DNA from 4 places in the Novosphingobium sp. BL-S-21 genome. Region 1 is predicted to be linked to each of the others. Evidence: predicted binding sites of a transcription regulator. Region 1 holds the regulator's gene; each other region holds the start of a gene.
The links. Region 1 encodes LexA, which represses DNA repair genes until DNA is damaged. Its sites were predicted from a motif close to GTTCCNCNCTTGTTCT; they were not measured.
Positions count from the first base shown of each region.

Region 1 (4,550 bases):
CTGGGCGAGCATGGCGCCTATCGCGATGCCGTCCTGCTCAATGCCGCGGGCGCCCTCATCGTTGCCGGTGAGGTCGAAACCTGGCGGGAAGGCGTGGAAGAGGCTGCCGAGGCTATCGACAAGGGCTTGGCCAATGCTCTGCTCAATTGCTGGATTTCCGCGCTTCGGGCTTGAGGCGCTGCGTGTTTTCGAGGGTTACCGATGTCCGACAAGCTTACCGAGATCTGCGACACCAAGCGCATCGAAGTGCAGACGCGCAAGGGTTTCGCGACGCTGGATGACCTGGACGCCCGGTCCCGCGAACAGAGCGCACCTCGCGGCTTCGAGGCGGCCCTGCGCCGGAAGGCGAAGACCGAATTCGCCTTGATCGCGGAGATCAAGAAAGCTTCGCCTTCCAAGGGTTTGATCCGGCCTGATTTTCGCCCCACCGAACATGCCATCGCTTATGAGCGCGGCGGTGCGGCCTGCCTCTCGGTGCTGACCGACTCGCCTTACTTCCAGGGCCATGAAGATTTCCTCGTCGAGGCCCGGGCCGCTTGCTCGCTTCCGGTGATCCGCAAGGATTTCATGATCGATCCCTGGCAGGTCGCCGAGGCGCGCTCGATCGGCGCCGACGCGATCCTGATCATCATCGCCGCGCTGGACGACGTGCTTATGGCTGAAATCGAGGCTGCGGCGCGTGAGCGCGGGATGGACTGCCTGGTCGAAGTCCACAACGAAGACGAGATGGAGCGGGCGAGCCGCCTCAAGTCGCGTCTCATTGGCGTGAACAACCGTGATCTCAAGCGGTTCGCGACCGATATTTCGACGACGGAACGCCTTGCCCCGCTGGCACCCGCCGGCACCCTGCTCGTGAGCGAAAGCGGCATCAACACTCACGCCGATCTGCAACGGCTGTCGGCTTGCGGCGCCCGTACTTTCCTCGTTGGCGAGAGCCTGATGCGTCAGGCGGATATCCAAGCGGCAACCCGCCAGCTCCTCTTCGCAGATTGAGGATAGCCCGCGCTTGAGCAAGTCCCTTACTCACATCGATGCGGAAGGCTCGGCCCGCATGGTCGACGTTGGTGCCAAGGCCGCGACCCGCAGGGTCGCCGTGGCGTCCGGGCGGATCACGATGAGCGCCTCGGCCCTGGAAGCGATCCGCGCCGGCAATGCACCGAAAGGCGACGTGCTGGGAACGGCACGCATCGCGGGGATCATGGCCGCCAAGAAGACGGCGGACCTCATCCCGATGTGCCACCCGCTGACGCTGGACGCCGTGAACCTGGATTTCACGTTCGAGGACAGCGCCGTTCTGGCAATGGGCACTGCATCGCTGAGCGGCAAGACCGGGGTGGAAATGGAAGCCATTACAGCGGTTTCCGTGGCTCTGCTGACAATTTACGACATGGCCAAGGCGCTCGACAAGGGCATGGTCATCGGTGACATTCGCCTGATCGAAAAGCGTGGCGGCAAATCGGGCGACTGGAAGATCGAGACATCGTCGCGATGATCCCGCCGATCGCTCTGGAAGAGGCACAGGCCCGACTGCTTGCGCTGGTCGAGCCGCGGCCCGTCGAGCACGTCGACATCGACGGTGCGCTGGGTCGCTATCTCGCGGCTCCGTTGCTGGCACGCCGGGTCCAGCCTGCCGCCGATATCTCCGCCATGGACGGTTATGCCGTCAGCGAAGGGGACTTGTCCGGACCCTGGCAGGTGATCGGTGAAAGCGCGGCAGGGCGGCCTTTCGGTGCAGCCGTCGATCCGGGTCAAGCCGTGCGGATCTCCACCGGCGCCCTGTTGCCCGAAAATGCGCGGGCCGTGATCCTGCAGGAGGATGTCGACCGGGACGGCGATCACCTCGCCCTCACGGGAGAGGCGCCCTCACCAGGCCACAAGCACGTCCGCTTCCGCGGCATGGATTTCGCCGATGGAGCGCCGCTGCTCGCCCCCGGGGCATTGATCGGACCGGCGCAAGCCGGTCTTGCCATTTCGGCGGGCCACCGGCATCTCGCCGTCCGCCGCCGCCCCCGGCTAACCGTGATCGATAGCGGCGATGAATTGTCCGGCGATCCCGAATGCTGCGCAGCCCATCAGATACCCGCCAGCAACGGCGCCATGCTGACCGCTCTTGCGCGTAGCGTTCCCGTCGATGCAAATCGAAATGGACCAATCCCCGACGATCTGGACGCTCTGGTCGCCGCCTTCGATGCGGCCGCCGATGCCGACGTGATCGTGACGAGCGGGGGAGCGTCAGTGGGCGATCACGACCTTCTCCGGCCGGCACTGGAAAAATGGGGCGCCGAAATCGACTTCTGGCGCGTCGCGATCAAACCCGGCAAGCCGCTCATGGTCGCGACACGGCAAACGGCAGGGCGTCGTCAACTGGTGATCGGGCTTCCCGGCAATCCCGTGTCCAGCCTGGTAACCGCATATTTCTTCGTTCTTCCCGTACTGCGCGCATTTCTGGGCGCGGCGCAGCCCTTACCCCGCGCGATTGCCACCCGGCTTTCGGCACCTTTGAGGACGGGAGGGGCGCGCCGCGAATTCCTGCGGGGATCCTGGGATGGTGAGGCGGTCCATGCCCTCTCACTACAGGATAGCGGCGCCTTGTCCTCGCTTGCCGCCAGCAATGTCCTGATCGACCGGTCGGCGCATGCCCTCGCCGCTGATCGCGGTGATCCCGTTCAGGTGTTCTTGCTCCAAAATGGCGGTATTGCTTGACGATACCCTATTCGTTGCATAATTGTTCCCTCATTGTTCGCAGACAAGTTCCCTGAACGACACATCAAGTCAGCCGGGGCCGGTTCGTCGGGCGATTCAGGCCAAGTGCCACAGAACACATGAGGCTAAGCAGATGTTGACGCGCAAGCAGCACGAATTGCTCCGGTTCATTCAGGTCCGGCTTGAAGAGAGCGGCATTTCCCCCAGCTTCGAGGAAATGAAGGAAGCGCTCGATCTCAAGTCGAAGTCGGGCGTCCATCGGTTGATTTCCGCGCTGGAGGAACGTGGCTTCATCCGCCGCCTTCCCAACCGTGCCCGCGCTCTCGAAGTGCTCCGCCAGCCCGAAGACGCCACGAGCAAGCCGGCCAAGGCCGCGGCTGCGGTATCGGCGGCGCGTGGCGGCAACGCCGCACCTTCCCGTCCGGCGGCGGTCGCCAGGCCCGCCAACGACGTGATCGAAATCCCCCTTCATGGTCGTATTGCCGCGGGCGTGCCGATCGAGGCCCTGGAAGGCCAGTCTTCGCTCCCGGTGCCTGCGGCCCTGCTCGGTGCAGGCGATCACTATGCACTGGAAGTCTCAGGCGACTCGATGGTCGATGCCGGCATTCTCGACGGGGATTTCGCACTCGTAAAGCGGACCACCACGGCCAGGGATGGCGAGATCGTCGTCGCCCTTGTCCGGGGTGAGGAAGCGACGCTCAAGTATCTGCGCCGGGAAGATGGCATGGTGCGCCTCGATCCCGCGAACGCCGCTTACGAACCGCAGATCTACGGACCTGACGAAGTAGAAGTCCAGGGCAAGCTGGCAGGCCTGCTGCGCCGCTATCATTGATCCGTCTCAGGAGGGCGCCCTGTTCGCCCTCCTCAGGCCAGCGGTCGCTAATACCATCCCTTGCGTTCGATCATGGTCGGCGCAGCGGGCTTCCACCAGCCATGATTTCCTTGCCCCTCCGCCACGGTCGTCACACTGCGGCTTGCAAGATCGATAGTCAGCCCGCCCGTTCGATCCAGCATCTGGCGATCAACTTTGAGCCACTTCGGCAGGCAGGTCCTCGGCAAGCGGCGTTCGGCGATCACCACGTCGGCCCACCTGCACGCCTCGGCCAGTTGCATCTCGGGGACGATGGCCCTCCCCCGCGCGATCAACACATGCCGAGCCTCTTCGCCGTGACGTAGCTCGACGGCGCAGAAGTCCGCGTTGCATCGCGTTCCGGGCGCCGTCTGCGCATTGACCGGGACCTCTCGCGTCCCGGCAACTTCCATGAGGTTGTCCAGGGCGTAGTCGCCGGAACCGGTGCGAAGCATCACGAGCCGATGGCTCTCGGGATCGATCCAGCCCACATGGCGGCCATCGCCCGAAACCATGATGTCCGGAACCGGAATGAGCATCAAGCCGAAGAAACCGGCAGCTATAGGCAAAATCCCCCATAGCCGGATGCGACCGTCCCAAAGGCCCAGCCAGAGGCCTCCAACGACAAACAACGAAAAATGCCACCCACTCATCGTGGGCATCACCCGAACGGCTCCCGGTTCCGCGGCTATGAAGCGGGCGATGGCCAACAGGGCGTCGATAGCGTGGTTCGCCAGCCACCACACCGGACCTCCAAGCCCAACCACATCGAGCAGCAGCGCCAGGGCGACGAAAGGCATGATGACCAGCGTCGTCAAAGGGATCGCGATCACATTGGCGACAGAACCGTAGAGGCCGGCACGATGGAAATGGAACAGGGCGATGGGCATCAACGCCAATTCGATCGCTATGCCGGTGATCAGGATCATCGTGAGGTTGCGCATGGCCTTGAACGGCCAGGCCTCTTCCCGGGGTGCCAACCAGCGCTTCAGCGGCT
Region 1 is NZ_CM145496.1:494,783-499,332, reverse strand. It holds gene trpD (anthranilate phosphoribosyltransferase) at 1-174, shown strand, start outside; gene trpC (indole-3-glycerol phosphate synthase TrpC) at 202-993, shown strand; gene moaC (cyclic pyranopterin monophosphate synthase MoaC) at 1,007-1,492, shown strand; gene ACZ1J6_RS10735 (molybdopterin molybdotransferase MoeA) at 1,489-2,703, shown strand; gene lexA (transcriptional repressor LexA) at 2,837-3,535, shown strand; gene ACZ1J6_RS10725 (ComEC/Rec2 family competence protein) at 3,583-4,550, opposite strand, start outside.

Region 2 (4,550 bases), 270 kb from region 1:
CGTGTTCGCGGACCGGCGGCTTGCGAAGGCGCGCCTATAACCGATTTCGCACGAGTTGCAACCCGTTCCTCCCCGCAGCATGAACGTGAAATCCACCTAGGGGGAATTCGAACCATGATTCTGCAGACAACTTTGTGCCTCGCGGCCGCGGCCGGCGTGATTACCTTCTGGCATATAGCGCGTATCGGCCAGATGCGCATGCGGGAAAAGGTGCTGTTCGGCGACGGAGGCCACGATCCTCTCGCGCGGCGCATGCGGGCGCAGCTCAATTTCGTGGAAAGCACGCCTTTCGTGCTGATCCTGGCCGCAGCGATCGAAATGACCGGAAAGGGCGGCATCTGGCTGGCCATCGTCGGCTCGCTCTTCATGCTGGGCCGCGTGTCCCATGGCCTGGGCATGGACATCGACAGGCCCAACCCGCTGCGCATGGTCGGCGTTCTCGTAACCGTCCTCACCTTGGCCGGACTGTCCGCCGTGGCCGTGCTGATCGCCCTGGGGTGGTTCTAAAACGAAAAGGGGCGGTGCACCGGCACCGCCCTCCTATAATAGCGTGAGGAATGGCACAGCCCTCAGCCCGGCAAGCCGTGCTCCAGCGCCGCGTCGCCGACATAGGGATTGCTCGCCCGCTCGTCTCCGAACGTGCTGATAGGTCCGTGGCCCGGGACGAACGTCACTTCGTCACCCAGCGGCCAGAGCTTCGCGGTGATCGATTCGACCAGATCCTGAAGATTGCCGCGCGGGAAATCCCACCGGCCGATGCCGCCCTTGAACAGCACGTCCCCCACCATCGCGAACTTGCTGGGTGCATGATGGAACACGATGTGCCCCGGCGTGTGCCCCGGGCAATGGACGACATCCAGTTCCAGCTCGCCCACGGTCACCCTGTCGCCGTCTTCGAGCCAGCGATCGGGCTCGAACGTCTCGGCTTCCATGTTCCAGCGCGGACCGTCGTCGTCCAGTTTGGATATCCAGAACCGATCCTCTTCGTGAGGCCCCTCGATCGGGACGCCCATTTCCTTCGCGAAGATTCCCGCCATGCCGCAGTGATCGAGATGGCCATGGGTGACGAGTATCTTCTCCAGCGTCACCCCGGTCTTTTCCAGAGCCTGCCGCAGCTTGGAAAGGTCTCCTCCCGGATCGACGAAGGCACCGCGCATGGTCCTGGTGCACCACAGCAGTGAACAGTTCTGCTGGAGCGGCGTGACGGGAATGATGCCGACACGCATCGACTGTTCCTGAGGCTTCTCGCTGGTTTGGGTCATGGCTGCGGAAATGGCCGCAAGCCGGGAGGAATGCAACCTTGCGCCCCTCCCCGTCAGGCCTGCGAGCCGTTCAGATTCGCCCGCCCTTCCACACGACGCGGCCGATCACCTCGATTTCCTGGAGATCGCATTCGATAGGCCGATAGGCCGGATTATCGCTCAACAAGGCGATGCGTCCGGCCCGCCCGGCCTCCAGTCGCTTCACCAGCACCGTATCGTCGAGTCGGACGACATGGATGCCGTCCCGCAGCGGCCGCCAGTCGCGGTCCACGAGGATCTCGTCGCCATCGCGCAGCACCGGCTCCATCGAATCGCCGCTGACCACGATGGCCGACAGCATTTCCGGGCGCAGCCCCATCGAACGCAGCCAGCGGGGGGAGAAACGGATCGTTCCGAACACGTCCTCCCCGTCCGGCAAGGCGCCCGGCCCCGCGGAGGCGCCGATCGAAAGACGCGGAACGTCCACCCAATCACCGGCGTAGGAATTTCGGTCGCTTACGTAGGATTTTTCCTTCGATTTCCCGAATTCCGATTCGTCCACTCCGAAGAACCGTGCAAGCTGGCCGCGATCCCCCTCCTCCAGCTTCCTCGGACTGCCTTTTCTTATAAATTGCTGAAGATAAGTGGTATTTTTTCCGATCATTCGCGACAGGGACGAGAGGCTCGCACCGCGTTCCTCGGCAAGTTCCAGCAAACGGCGGCGAATTTCGGCGTTTTCCATAATGTAATCCTAGTCGTAGGAAATTTCCTAGACAAGCCCCATTCGGTTGGAACATATTAGGAACACGAGTCGCGAATCTCACTCACCGGAGCCCAAAGTTCCATGCTTTTACGCCAGATAGAGCGCTTCCTGCGCCTCACCCGGATGCCGTGGACCAAGTTCGGGCGCCTCGCTGCACACGATCCGCGATTCGTCGGCGATTTACGCAACGGGCGCCGGCCCCGCGCCGGGACCGCGGCACGCATCCGACTTTTCATGACGACTTACCTGGAGAGCCCACATGCACGTTAATTTTGCCCATGACCGCGCGATGCTCGCATCGGCTCGACAGGCCCTGGGCGACGGTGCGCAGCGCTATGCGGCGCGCGGACCATGGCTGCCCTTGATTGCGGCCCTGCTCAAACTCGCCGGTTCCCGCGCCGAGTTCCTGCGCCACGCCGAACGCCCCTGGACAAGCGCCACTTTCGCCGGCTCTCGCCATACGGTGGCGCTGACTTTCGCGGGCGAGGACGCCATCGAGGACGGAGAGAACCTGATCGCGGCTCTGCCCGACCATGAATTCACCATTTCCGGCCACCTGGTGGCGGACGCGGTGGTGACCGAAGCCGACCACCGGGCAGGTCCGCCGCCCAGCCTGACCGTGGAGATCGAACTTCTGCTGCTCGAAGACTGCTGATCGGGAAAAAGCCACGCTGCGGGAAGGCAGGCGCGCGCCCTGCCTTCCCGTTTTCATTCAGAGGGCCAGCGAAAGCTCCCTGATCTCGCTGTTCAGGATGCGATCGTTTTCCGAATAGTCGACCGGGCAATCTATCACATGGACGCCCGGTGTATCGCGGCAGTGGGCCAGCAGTGTCTTGAGATGGGCCGCGCTCTCCACCCTGTGGCCGCTGGCGCCATAGCTCTCTGCATATTTCACGAAGTCGGGGTTGCCGTAAGTCAGCCCGAAATCGGCAAAGCCCATGTTGGCCTGCTTCCAGCGAATCATGCCATAGGCATTGTCGTTCAGGATCAGCACGGTGAGGTTGAGGCCCAGGCGAACCGCCGTTTCCATCTCCTGGCTGTTCATCATGAAGCCGCCGTCGCCGCAGACCGCGAAGATCTTGCGGTGCGGATAGACCATCGCGCTGGCCATGGCAGACGGCAGCCCTGCTCCCATCGATGCCAGCGCATTGTCGAGCAGCACGGTATTGGGCTTGGACGCGCAATAGCCGCGGGCAAACCACAATTTGTAGACGCCGTTGTCGAGGCAGACGATCGCATCGTCAGGCAAGGCGCTGCGAACCTGCTTCACGAGATGCGCCGGGAAGATCGGGAAGCGCTCGTCGGCAGCCAGCTTTTCAGTATGCTCCACTTCGGCCTGGCGATAGCCGAGCATGGCATCGAAGTTCCATTTCGCCGACGGCGCGATGGCTTCCTTGATCTGCCATACGGCGTTGGCGATATCGCCGATCACCTCGATGTGCGGGAAATAGACCGGATCGACTTCCGCGGTCTTGGTCGAGACGTGGATCACCACGCGGTCGTTCCGCGTACCGTCGTTATGCATGAAGAACGGCGGTTTCTCGATCACGTCGTGGCCGATATTGACGATGCAGTCGGCGTCCTCGATCGCGCGGTGAACGAAATCGCCCGAGGACAGCGCCGCGCAGCCCAGGAAGCGCGGATGGCGCTCGTCGATCACGCCTTTGCCGAGCTGCGTGGTGAGGAAAGGAATTCCGGTCTTCTCGACGAATTCGCCCAGCATCTTGCTGGTCATCTTGCGGTTGGCGCCTGCACCGATCACCAGCACCGGGCGCTTCGCCTTCTGCAGGGCCTCCACCGCCTGTGCGATCGACTTCGCGTCAGCCGTCGGCCGCCTCACCGTCGAGCGCGGAATCGGGCGCGAATCGGTATATTCGTCGGCAATGTCCTCGGGCAGTTCGACATGGGTGGCGCCGGGCTTCTCTTCCTCGGCGATGCGGAACGCCTCGCGGACGCGGCTCGGGATATTGTCCGAACTGGCCATCTGGTGCGCGTACTTGGTGATGGGCTGCATCATCGAAACGACGTCCAGGATCTGGAAGCGCCCCTGCTTCGATTTCTTGATCGGCTTCTGCCCGGTAATCATCAGCATCGGCATGCCGCCAAGCGTCGCATAGGCCGCGGCGGTCACGAAATTGGTCGCGCCCGGGCCGAGTGTGGAGAGGCAGACGCCCACTTTCCCGGTATGGCGGCCATAAGTGGCCGCCATGAAGCCCGCCCCTTGCTCGTGCCGGGTGAGGATCAGCCGGATCTGTTTGGACCGCGAAAGCGAATCGAGGAAATCGAGGTTCTCCTCGCCCGGAACGCCGAAGATATATTCGACGCCCTCCGCCTCCAGGCATTCGATGAATAGATCGGACGCCTTGCGCTTGTCGCTCTCTGCCATGTGCATCTTCCCTCCGCTTGATCCCGAATTTCAGGTCGTAGTGTCAGGGCATGTGGCGAAGAATTCAACGCCGGGCATCTGGCCAAAGTAGTGGCCGGTCAATAACCCCGCGACAGATCGACGACATGGTCCAGGGGCTCGCCGCGCACGAAGTGCTGAA
Region 2 is NZ_CM145496.1:759,968-764,517, forward strand. It holds gene ACZ1J6_RS11975 (MAPEG family protein) at 115-507, shown strand; gene ACZ1J6_RS11980 (MBL fold metallo-hydrolase) at 570-1,262, opposite strand; gene ACZ1J6_RS11985 (S24 family peptidase) at 1,333-1,983, opposite strand; gene ACZ1J6_RS11990 (hypothetical protein) at 2,264-2,659, shown strand; gene ACZ1J6_RS11995 (acetolactate synthase large subunit) at 2,717-4,390, opposite strand; gene ACZ1J6_RS12000 (D-2-hydroxyacid dehydrogenase) at 4,489-4,550, opposite strand, start outside.
Region 2: ACZ1J6_RS11985 (S24 family peptidase) is a predicted target of LexA. The motif match lies at 2,032-2,047, and genes of this name have one in related genera.

Region 3 (4,550 bases), on a different replicon from region 1:
GCGAACGGTCGTCTCCATCTGACCGAGGCAAAGGTGCCGTGACCGGCCGGCACCGCCGAACTCTGGCATCCTGGCAAGTGGACACTGCCAAACGCCTCTTGCGCTCTCGCTTGAACGAGCCTGTCGCAATCGCTGAAATCGCCGGTGCCTGCGGTCTCTCGCCATGCTACTTCATCAAGGCGTTCACCGGCACGGTCGGCATCACGCCCTATACCTGGCTGATAGATCGGCGCCTTGAGATGGCTTGTTACCTGATCGACGGATCATCCATGTCGCTTGCCCAGATTGCGCTCGACTGCGGGTTCTGCGATCAAAGCCATCTTACGCGGACATTTGCCAAGCGATTGGGAACGACACCTGCCAGATGGCGACAGTCGCGCTCCTGCCTTGGCACCGTTTTCGATGTTCACCCTCGATAGCGGCTCCTCAGTCGCGGCTTGCTTTCCTGCCCGTGCGGCGGCGTTTGCATCGGCCGGCGTTTGCGCGCCTTTACCCATATCCTTCCGCTCTCGAGGTCGGATTTGCGCCGTCCGGGACAGATAGGCGAAGCATCCTTGACCCATCGCGCGCTCGATGTCTGGATAACCGGCTGCCGTAGCGGCGATCTTTGTTTTACCGGTCATCGATATGATGACCTCCACGCGGCCGCCAAAGAGCGGATAAATTGAAAAGGAAATGGAACGAACGGAATCCGTATTTCGTGTCGGTGAATTTTGCATCATGTGCATGGCAATTGCGTGCCTGAGCAGCGTCGCGATTGCCACGATCCTTCTTCTGACCTGGATCTGCCAAAACCGCTGGACCTGTCTGACCGAAACTCCAAGCCAGCGCGCACGTTTCTCGAGCGCAGACGCCTGTCGCCGCTCGTCTTGGCGCGCCGTTACGGGCGAAGGCCGATATGGCTGTCATCATCCCCTCGAATTTTTCAGACGATCTGCCTTCCGGCGCCTGCGCATCCTCCACGGCATGGGCGACGATAGCTTCTATCCGCATGCTCCCGCAGAACCGCAAGGTATTGCTACGGTTGGACAACTTCCGAGTCCGGCACTAAATTTCAAGGCGGCGATACGGCCGAGCAGGCGGCTAGGCGGAACGTTGGAAAAAAAGCCGGCCACAAGGGCCGGCTTGGAAAGTCTTTAGGAGAGGATGCCTGAAAGGCACTGCACATATGTCGGTCGCGGCGCGTTCTCGCAAATGCAACGAGTGCAACCAGTATTGCTCGATCTGGTTGCAGTTCATGAAATTGATGCGCTCGCCCCTCGTCAGGCGGTTTGCGGAACAGCCTTCCACGTATCTGCAAAAGCTCGCGCAAAGTTCTCGCCCAGGACTTTTTCGATCGTGCGAGAGCGATAGCCACGCGCTGCCATGGCATCCGCGATCACCGAATAGCGGTCTGGCCGGTTAAGCCCGATTACGAAAGGCGGCGGACCTTCCCCCGGAGCGGATACACCTGATCTCTTGCGCCTCTCGATTTCCTCGTTCCAGGTAGCCATGCTTTCAGGGGACGTGTCGAACGGCGTTAGCGAACCATCGGTGCCGATACCGACATGATCCTCCCCGCAGACTCTCAAGGCGTGGTCGAGATGCGCGATGTACGCGGCGATATCGGGCTGTTCGGGGTAGGGAACGAGAAAGCTCAGCTCGTATATGCCGACGACTCCACCATTGTTGGCTAGCGTACGAAGCAGAGCATCCGATTTGTTGCGGGGGTGACTGTGAACTGCAGCGCAGCCTGCGTGGGTTACGAGTACCGGGACGCGGGATGCGGAGATGGCTGCGAAGCTGGTCGCTTCGTCGCAGTGGCTGATATCGATCGACACGCCAAGTGCGTTCATCCTCGCGACCGCCTCGTGCCCGAGCCGCGTCAGGCCTTTCGGATTCTTGGCCAGCACCCCAGAGCCGAATGGGGTCTCTCGGTTGTAGGTTAGACCCATCACGAGCACGCCGGCCTGCCGGAAGTGGTCGATGTTTTCGATCTTGCCCTCGAGCATCTCTCCGGCCTCGAAGGAAAAGATGATGCCCACTTTTCCGGTCCGCTTGGCTTCACCGAAGTCGGAGAAAGACCGAATGCGCATAAATAGCTGCGGGTTTTTATCTATGGCCTTGGCGATATCGGCGATATCGACATCGGTCTGTGCCTTGTTGAGATTTCCGCTTCCTCCAAGCGTCATCTTGAGGGCGGTGAGACCCGAGGAGCGGACGAGCGCGGCATATGCATCGTCGAGAGAGGCGTCCGGATCAAGGGGAGGCATCAAGTTGCCGTCGATGAGCAACCCTCCGGTTGCAACCTGCGCGCCTTTGGCGGCGTCGGCAAAGGCGTGTACCGGCGCGAATGCAGCGGCGGAGAATGCCGCTCCGGCAAAGCCAAGAATTTGACGACGATCCATTTCTTCCTCCCGATTGCGCGGCCGACTTGGCGGAAGGGTATCGCTTCGCGCAATTCAACTTCGACCGGCGACGTTCTGGATCGACGGAACGGATCTCGAGATTTCGTCCGTATTCGCTCAGCCACCGGGTGGACCGGCGTCCATCGCTGATGTTGGAAGTGCTATCCGAGTAAAGGTGCGGGACCTAACGGGCGGATAATTTTATTAAAATAGAATACTTATTCGGCGTAGCTCACGCTTCTGGCCGCCCATGCAAAAAATGCGTCCATGTCGTCGTGGATAATTTTTCTGATGGCGCAATCGTCCATAGTGCGAGCGTACCAGGCTCAGAACAAATATCGAACAAAAGGAATCGGTTGGTAGGTCATCAAGGCATCTGCCTGGCCCTCGTTACACAGCTCTATCCACAGGGTTGTCCCGGAGCAGGTAAGTTCCTTGCATCGCAAACGCCTTGACCCTGCCGCCCGCCGAGTGAGAACATAGTGGGAACACAGCCTGATTCTCGAGATTGTCCATGCAGCCGGTATCACCATCGACCTTGCCCAGCCTCGAGCATCTGCGCACCCTGGCGTCTCCGCTTGCGGAGTTTCGCACGGTGCCGTTCGGCCTCGAGGATCTCGACGGCCGATTGATGGGCGCAGGCCTGCGCGCCGGCGCTCTGCACGAAGCTGCAGCGCTCACCTGCTCGCTTGTCGACGATGCTGCCGCCACCTTGTTTTTTGCGGGAATAGCAGCGCGTGAGGCTCGCTCTGCAGCGGCACCGGTACTGTGGATCAGCTGCCGTAACGACCTTTATGCACCCGGCCTGGAACAGGCTGGACTTTGCGCGGCTGACGTCATCCATGCGCAGCCGCGCGATGAAGCTACGCTGCTTGCCGTCGCCGAGGACGCGGTTCGGGACGGCACCCCGGCCGCGGTGGTTGCCGAGGCCAGCAAGGTATCGATGGTGGCGACGCGCCGCCTGCAGCTGGCGGCGGCAGAAGCCGATATCCCGGTGCTGCTGCTGCGGCGTCACCGCGGGCGTAACCGGGATCCGCTCGGCGAACCTTCGGCAGCCTGGACGCGCTGGCGCATTGCCAGTGCGCCGTCCGAGCGGCTCGGTGTCCCAGGCGTCGGCCGGCGCCGCTGGCTTGTCGAACTCGCCCGCCAGCGCGGCGGCGAGGGTTTTTCCCTGATCTTGGAGGGATGCGATGAGACGGGCCGTCTCGCTGTTCCTGCCGTACCTGGCCATCGAACGGCTGAGACGGCAGGACTGGTTCGCCGCTCCGCGGCCTGAACCCCGCGCGCTCCAGCTTCCCGTCGATGACAACCCCGGTGCTTGCTCTGTCCCGCGTGGCGGCGGGTGGCGGCCCGGTGCACGCTGGGCGCGGGCAGACGGGCAGGGCGGACAGTCGCGCACGCGCGGCGATGTCGAGCGGGAGATTGCCGCGTTGCCGCTGCACGCGCAGCCCCCCATGCGCGAGCTTGGCCGGCGCTCGGAAGCCGCCGAGCATCCCTTCAAGCGCCCGGCGCCCCCGTCATCCGGCGAAGCCGTCACTGTTCCTTATGGCGCAGCGGAGCCGCTGGCGCTCATCGGCAAGGTCGGCCGCCGGGACGAGATCGTCGCGGCGTGCCCGGCAGCGCGTGCGCTCGGGATCCGGGTCGGTATGGCTGCGACCCATGCTCGTGCCCTGGTCTCCGATCTCGATTTCCGCCCTGCCGAGCCGGGTGCCGACGCAGCGCTGCTTGATCGGCTCGCCTTGTTCGGGATCCGCCGGTGGTCGCCGATCGTCGCCGTCTCGCCGCCGGATGGCATCTGTCTGGATCTAACCGGCGCGGCGCACTTGCATGGCGGCGAGGCGCGCTTTTGCCGCCGGCTTCAGGCCTTCTGCCGCCGCGCCGGGTTCACGGCGCGGATCGCGATCGCCGATACCCTGGGTGCTGCCCATGCGCTCGCGCGCTACGGCCGCGAGGATATCGTCATCTCCCCGCCGGGCGGCGCGCTGCGCGCCTTATCACCGCTGCCGGTGGCGGCGCTGCGGCTCGAGGAAACCGCGCTGGGTGCAGCGCGCAAGTTCGGGTTCGAGACGATCGCCGACCTGCTCCCTGTCGCGCGCGGTCCGCTTGCGCGACGCCTCGGCATGGCCGCGATCGAGCGGCTCGATCAGGCGCTGGGCGGCAAGG
Region 3 is NZ_JBVFVP010000003.1:17,389-21,938, forward strand. It holds gene ACZ1J6_RS22625 (helix-turn-helix domain-containing protein) at 1-419, shown strand, start outside; gene ACZ1J6_RS22630 (hypothetical protein) at 613-993, opposite strand; gene ACZ1J6_RS22635 (dipeptidase) at 1,263-2,387, opposite strand; gene ACZ1J6_RS22640 (ImuA family protein) at 2,902-3,663, shown strand; gene ACZ1J6_RS22645 (Y-family DNA polymerase) at 3,578-4,550, shown strand, end outside.
Region 3: ACZ1J6_RS22640 (ImuA family protein) is a predicted target of LexA. The motif match lies at 2,716-2,731, and genes of this name have one in related genera.

Region 4 (4,550 bases), 1.4 Mb from region 1:
TTGGCGGCGAAGTTCTGCTCTCGCCCGAGGTTCACCGCGTCGGCCTGGGCCTGGCTCTGGTGGTCGGCGTGATCTCCCTGGGCTTCGGCGTCGTGCGCCATGGCCGCGTGGGACCGCTGGTGATCGGCGGCCTGGGCCTGGCGCTCATGGCCACGGCCATCGTCGTCGGTCATGGCCTGGCAGAATCGGTGCTGACCATTTTCGGCGTCGCGCTTGTCGCCTTCGCACACATCCGGAACTTGCACCGCGCGCATTGAAAGTGCCGATTGGGCACTTTCCAAATCGTTTCTCCGCGCTATCTGCGGCCCATGGCTGAAGAACTTTCCCTCACCGTGAACGGCGAACCGCGCCGCGTGGCGCCCGGTTCCTCGATTGCCGATCTCGTGTCGGGCATCGGCCTCGATCCCCGCAAGGTCGCCGTCGAGCGCAATGGCGAGATCGCCCCGCGCTCGACCCTGGCCGATGTGCTGCTGGCCGATGGCGACGTGCTGGAGATCGTCCACTTCGTGGGCGGTGGCTGAACCTGTTCGCCGGACCGATCCCTGACATACCCGTTCCCCGAAAGGACGCGAACCTTGACCGATACCGTCTCCGATTCCTCGACCACCGATTCCTGGACTGTCGCTGGCCGGACCTTCCGTTCGCGCCTGATCGTCGGCACCGGTAAGTACAAGGATTTCGAACAGAACGCGGCGGCGGTCGAGGCTTCGGGCGCGGAGATCGTCACGGTGGCGGTGCGCCGGGTCAATGTTTCGGACCCCAAGGCGCCGATGCTGACCGACTTCATCGATCCCCGGAAAATCACCTACCTGCCTAATACCGCCGGCTGCTTCACCGCCGAAGACGCCATCCGCACCTTGCGGCTGGCGCGCGAAGCGGGCGGCTGGGATCTGGTGAAGCTGGAAGTGCTGGGCGAGGCGCGGACGCTTTATCCCGACATGCGCGAGACGCTGAAGGCCACCGAAATCCTCGCGAACGAAGGCTTCCTGCCGATGGTCTACTGCGTGGACGATCCGATCGCGGCCAAGCAGCTTGAGGAAGCCGGCGCCGTGGCGGTCATGCCGCTGGGCGCGCCGATCGGCTCGGGCCTGGGCATCCAGAACAAGGTGACCGTCCGCCTGATCGTTGAGGGGGCCAAAGTGCCGGTCCTCGTCGATGCTGGCGTGGGTACGGCCTCGGAAGCCGCCGTGGCGATGGAACTGGGCTGCGACGGCGTGCTGATGAATACCGCGATTGCCGAAGCCCGCGACCCGATCCGCATGGCTCGCGCCATGAAGCTGGCGGTCGAGGCTGGCCGCGATGCCTATCTGGCAGGGCGCATGGCGCAGCGCCGCTACGCCGATCCCTCCAGTCCGCTTGCCGGCCTGATCTGAAAATTCGGCCGCGGGGCATTTTTCTTCACGATGGCCGATAGCTCTGCTGCAGCATGGCCGATTGTGACGGAAAAGTGCCGCGGACGGCCATTTTCAAAGCGTCCCGAAATGAAATGCTGCAAGAATCTTGCGGCTATTATCGGGTTCAAACCATTATCCGGTTAAGGCTGTAGCAACCGAAGAGGCGGAGATTGGTTCTAGTGACAGGGAGGATTGTCCTTCCGTGTCACGAGGATCAGGACCATGACTCACACGGGAAAGGCCACCATCACCATCGGGGAGCTGCGGGAATTCGCCAGCTTCACGCCCTGCGAGCAGCGCTACATCCGGCGCAGCCTGGACGTGGGACTGGGCCGGCAGGATGCTCTGGGTCTCTGGGCACGCGACGGCGTCGAAGCCACCTCGATCCGCAAGCAATACGAAGCCTACGCGGATCTCGCCGCGCTGCGCGAGATGCGGCCTGACGAATTCGGCTTCGATGACATTGCCGCGTTCATGGGCAAGCTGCTTTACGTCGCCGCCTTCGATCTCGCCCAGGAACGCATCGAATCGTTCCCGGCCTTCCGTTTCCTTTACGAACGCCTGCTTGGCGGTTGGGTAAGGCCCTGGCTGCCCGGCGCCTTCTGCGGAGCCGCCGCGCTTCCCCAGATCCGCCCCGATCGCCGCAAGACGTTGCTTCACTCGATCAGCGAAGCGGCGGCCACGGCATCTGGCTGGTCGGAGCGCGAACCGTCGTTCTATCCCGAATGGATCGAGAAGGAGATCGCCTGAGTTTCGGGCCTATCCGGCGCTTCGGCGCCGGATCGTTTCGCTCGCACGTCAGCTTTCGCTGCCCCATTGCAGGGTCTGCGGATCGCCCAGGGTAACCAGACGCCTGAGCGAAGCGCGGGCCAGACGCTCGGTTTCCACCTTGCGCCGTGCCGCGGCAAGCTGGCGCAGCGGCGCCGGGCGCAGAATCTCGGCATCGTAGCCATCGGCAACGATCACGCCGCACTGGTCGGGCAGGAACGGCTCGGTTTCCAGCGGCGCCCGGTCCAGCGAGGGGGGCAGCCCCCAGTAGAAACGGTCGCAATAGTCCAGATAGTCGGGCCATTTGCCGTCCCCCAGCAAGTCCGCGCGCGAGACCTTGATTTCGACGATGACGACATGCCCCTTGGCGTCGATGCCCATGAGATCGGCGCGGCGCCCGCAGCGCAGCGACATTTCCGGCAGGCACCAGATGTCGTTACGAGCAAAAAGCCGCCCTATTCCGCGCGCCACATCGGCGGCGACGAAAGAAAGAGCGGGAGAAACGAGCGGAGAATCAGCTTCGGCCATCGCGGCATAATAGGAACATAGAGGGAACTTTCAAGCCGCAAGGCATCTGGAGCGCTGGCCCAGCCAGAGCGGCCGACAGGTTTTTCCCAAGTCCATGATGGATCGAAGTGATTTGGCGCTGGCAACACCGCTCATGCTCTGCTAGTCGCCGCGGGCACTGCACCCGTAGCTCAGCTGGATAGAGCGCTGCCCTCCGAAGGCAGAGGCCACAGGTTCGAATCCTGTCGGGTGCACCATTTCCTCCATTTGCGAAGATCAACCGGCTTCCGGGCCATGCTCTGCCGTGTCTGTTCGGGCATTGTGCCGGGCACGGTGGCCGTGATCGGGCGGCGCGGGCGCCGCCCTTCAGGTGGGCGGGTCAGGCCAGGACGCGGTGGACCAGGTTGGTGTTGTATTGACGCAGCCAGCCCGGGATCAGGAAGGCGTCCACCAGCACCCAGATGCCGAGCGGGATCAGGAACAGCAGGCCGAAGCCCATGATCCAGATGGTCGCCCAGCCGAGCAGGAAGAGGACGAGCTGGACGATGCCGCCGGCGGTCTTGCCGGCGTAGAAGCGATGGGCGCCCAGCGAGCCGAGGAAGAACCACAGGAGATACGTGACGCCGGTGGACTTGGCATTTGCCTGGTAGAGCAGGCCGGCCATGGCCGCAGTGGATGAATTCGTGTCGGTCATCGATACCCCCGTCGATAAGTGAAGGGGCGTATCGATATGGGCATGCCATTAAGAAACCAATGAATTTTTTGAGTTGTGGGTGGCATGGCTCAATGAAAGTCCCGTGAGCGGGGGAGAACCCGCACGTTGCGCGGGTGCTGCGGGCGGACGAATTCGTCGGCGCGGGATAGCTGGGGCTCGGCCTCGTGCACTTCCGAGAGGCGTTTCAGCTCGGGCGTACGGTCATGGATGCTCTGGGCCATGATATGGATGACGCCTTCAGGGCTGTGCTGGATCAGACCTTCCACCAGCATCAGCCGCGCGGCCATGACCGGGCGGCGGTAGGTTTCGAACAGCCGGGCCCAGATCACCACGTTGGCGATGCCGCCTTCGTCCTCCAGCGTGACGAAAATGGCATTGCCCTTGCCCGGGCGCTGACGAACCAGCACCACGCCGGCGACTTTCACGCGCTTTCCGTTTCGGGTCTTCGCCAGGTCCGCACAGCGCAGCACGCCTTCTGCCGCGAAGACCGGGCGCAGGAACGACATCGGATGGGCTTTCAGCGAGAGCCGGGTGGTCTGGTAATCGGCGGCGACTTCCTCTGAGAGCGGCATGGCGGGCAGGGCGGCATGGGGTTCCTCTCCCAGTTCGCGGGCGCGGGCGGCGGCGAAGAGGGGAAGTTCGCCGGTTGGCGTGCGGCGTGCTTCCCAAAGGCCCTCGCGGCGGTCCAGACCGATCGAATGCAGGGCATCGGCATCGGCCAGGAGGTTGAGCGCCCGCTGGGGGAGGCTGGCGCGCCGGGCGAGATCTTCGAGGTTGGTGTAAGGGCGGTGGGCCTTGATCTGCTCCGCCCAGTTCTCGCGAAAGCCGCTGATCTGGCGCAGGCCGAGCCGGAGGGCGAGTGCGCCTTTCGCTTTGGGTTCCAGGGTGCAGTCCCACTCGCTGTGGTTGGCATCGATGGTGCGCACTTCCACGCCATGCTCCTGCGCGCAGCGGACGATCTGGGCCGGGGCGTAGAAGCCCATGGGCTGCGAATTGAGCAGGGCGGCGGCGAAGACCTCGGGGTAGTGGTGTTTGATATAGGCCGAGACCCAGACCAGCCGTGCGAAGGCGAGGGCATGGCTTTCCGGGAAGCCGTAGCTGCCGAAGCCCTTGATCTGCTGGAAGCAGCGCTCGGCGAAGTCCTTCTCGTACCCACGGGCCACCAT
Region 4 is NZ_CM145496.1:2,076,904-2,081,453, forward strand. It holds gene ACZ1J6_RS18315 (MerC domain-containing protein) at 1-257, shown strand, start outside; gene thiS (sulfur carrier protein ThiS) at 309-521, shown strand; gene ACZ1J6_RS18325 (bifunctional sulfur carrier protein/thiazole synthase protein) at 576-1,373, shown strand; gene ACZ1J6_RS18330 (hypothetical protein) at 1,617-2,144, shown strand; gene ACZ1J6_RS18335 (MmcB family DNA repair protein) at 2,193-2,690, opposite strand; tRNA gene ACZ1J6_RS18340 (tRNA-Arg) at 2,850-2,926, shown strand; gene ACZ1J6_RS18345 (TM2 domain-containing protein) at 3,049-3,363, opposite strand; gene ACZ1J6_RS18350 (error-prone DNA polymerase) at 3,453-4,550, opposite strand, start outside.
Region 4: ACZ1J6_RS18335 (MmcB family DNA repair protein) is a predicted target of LexA. The motif match lies at 2,703-2,718, and genes of this name have one in related genera.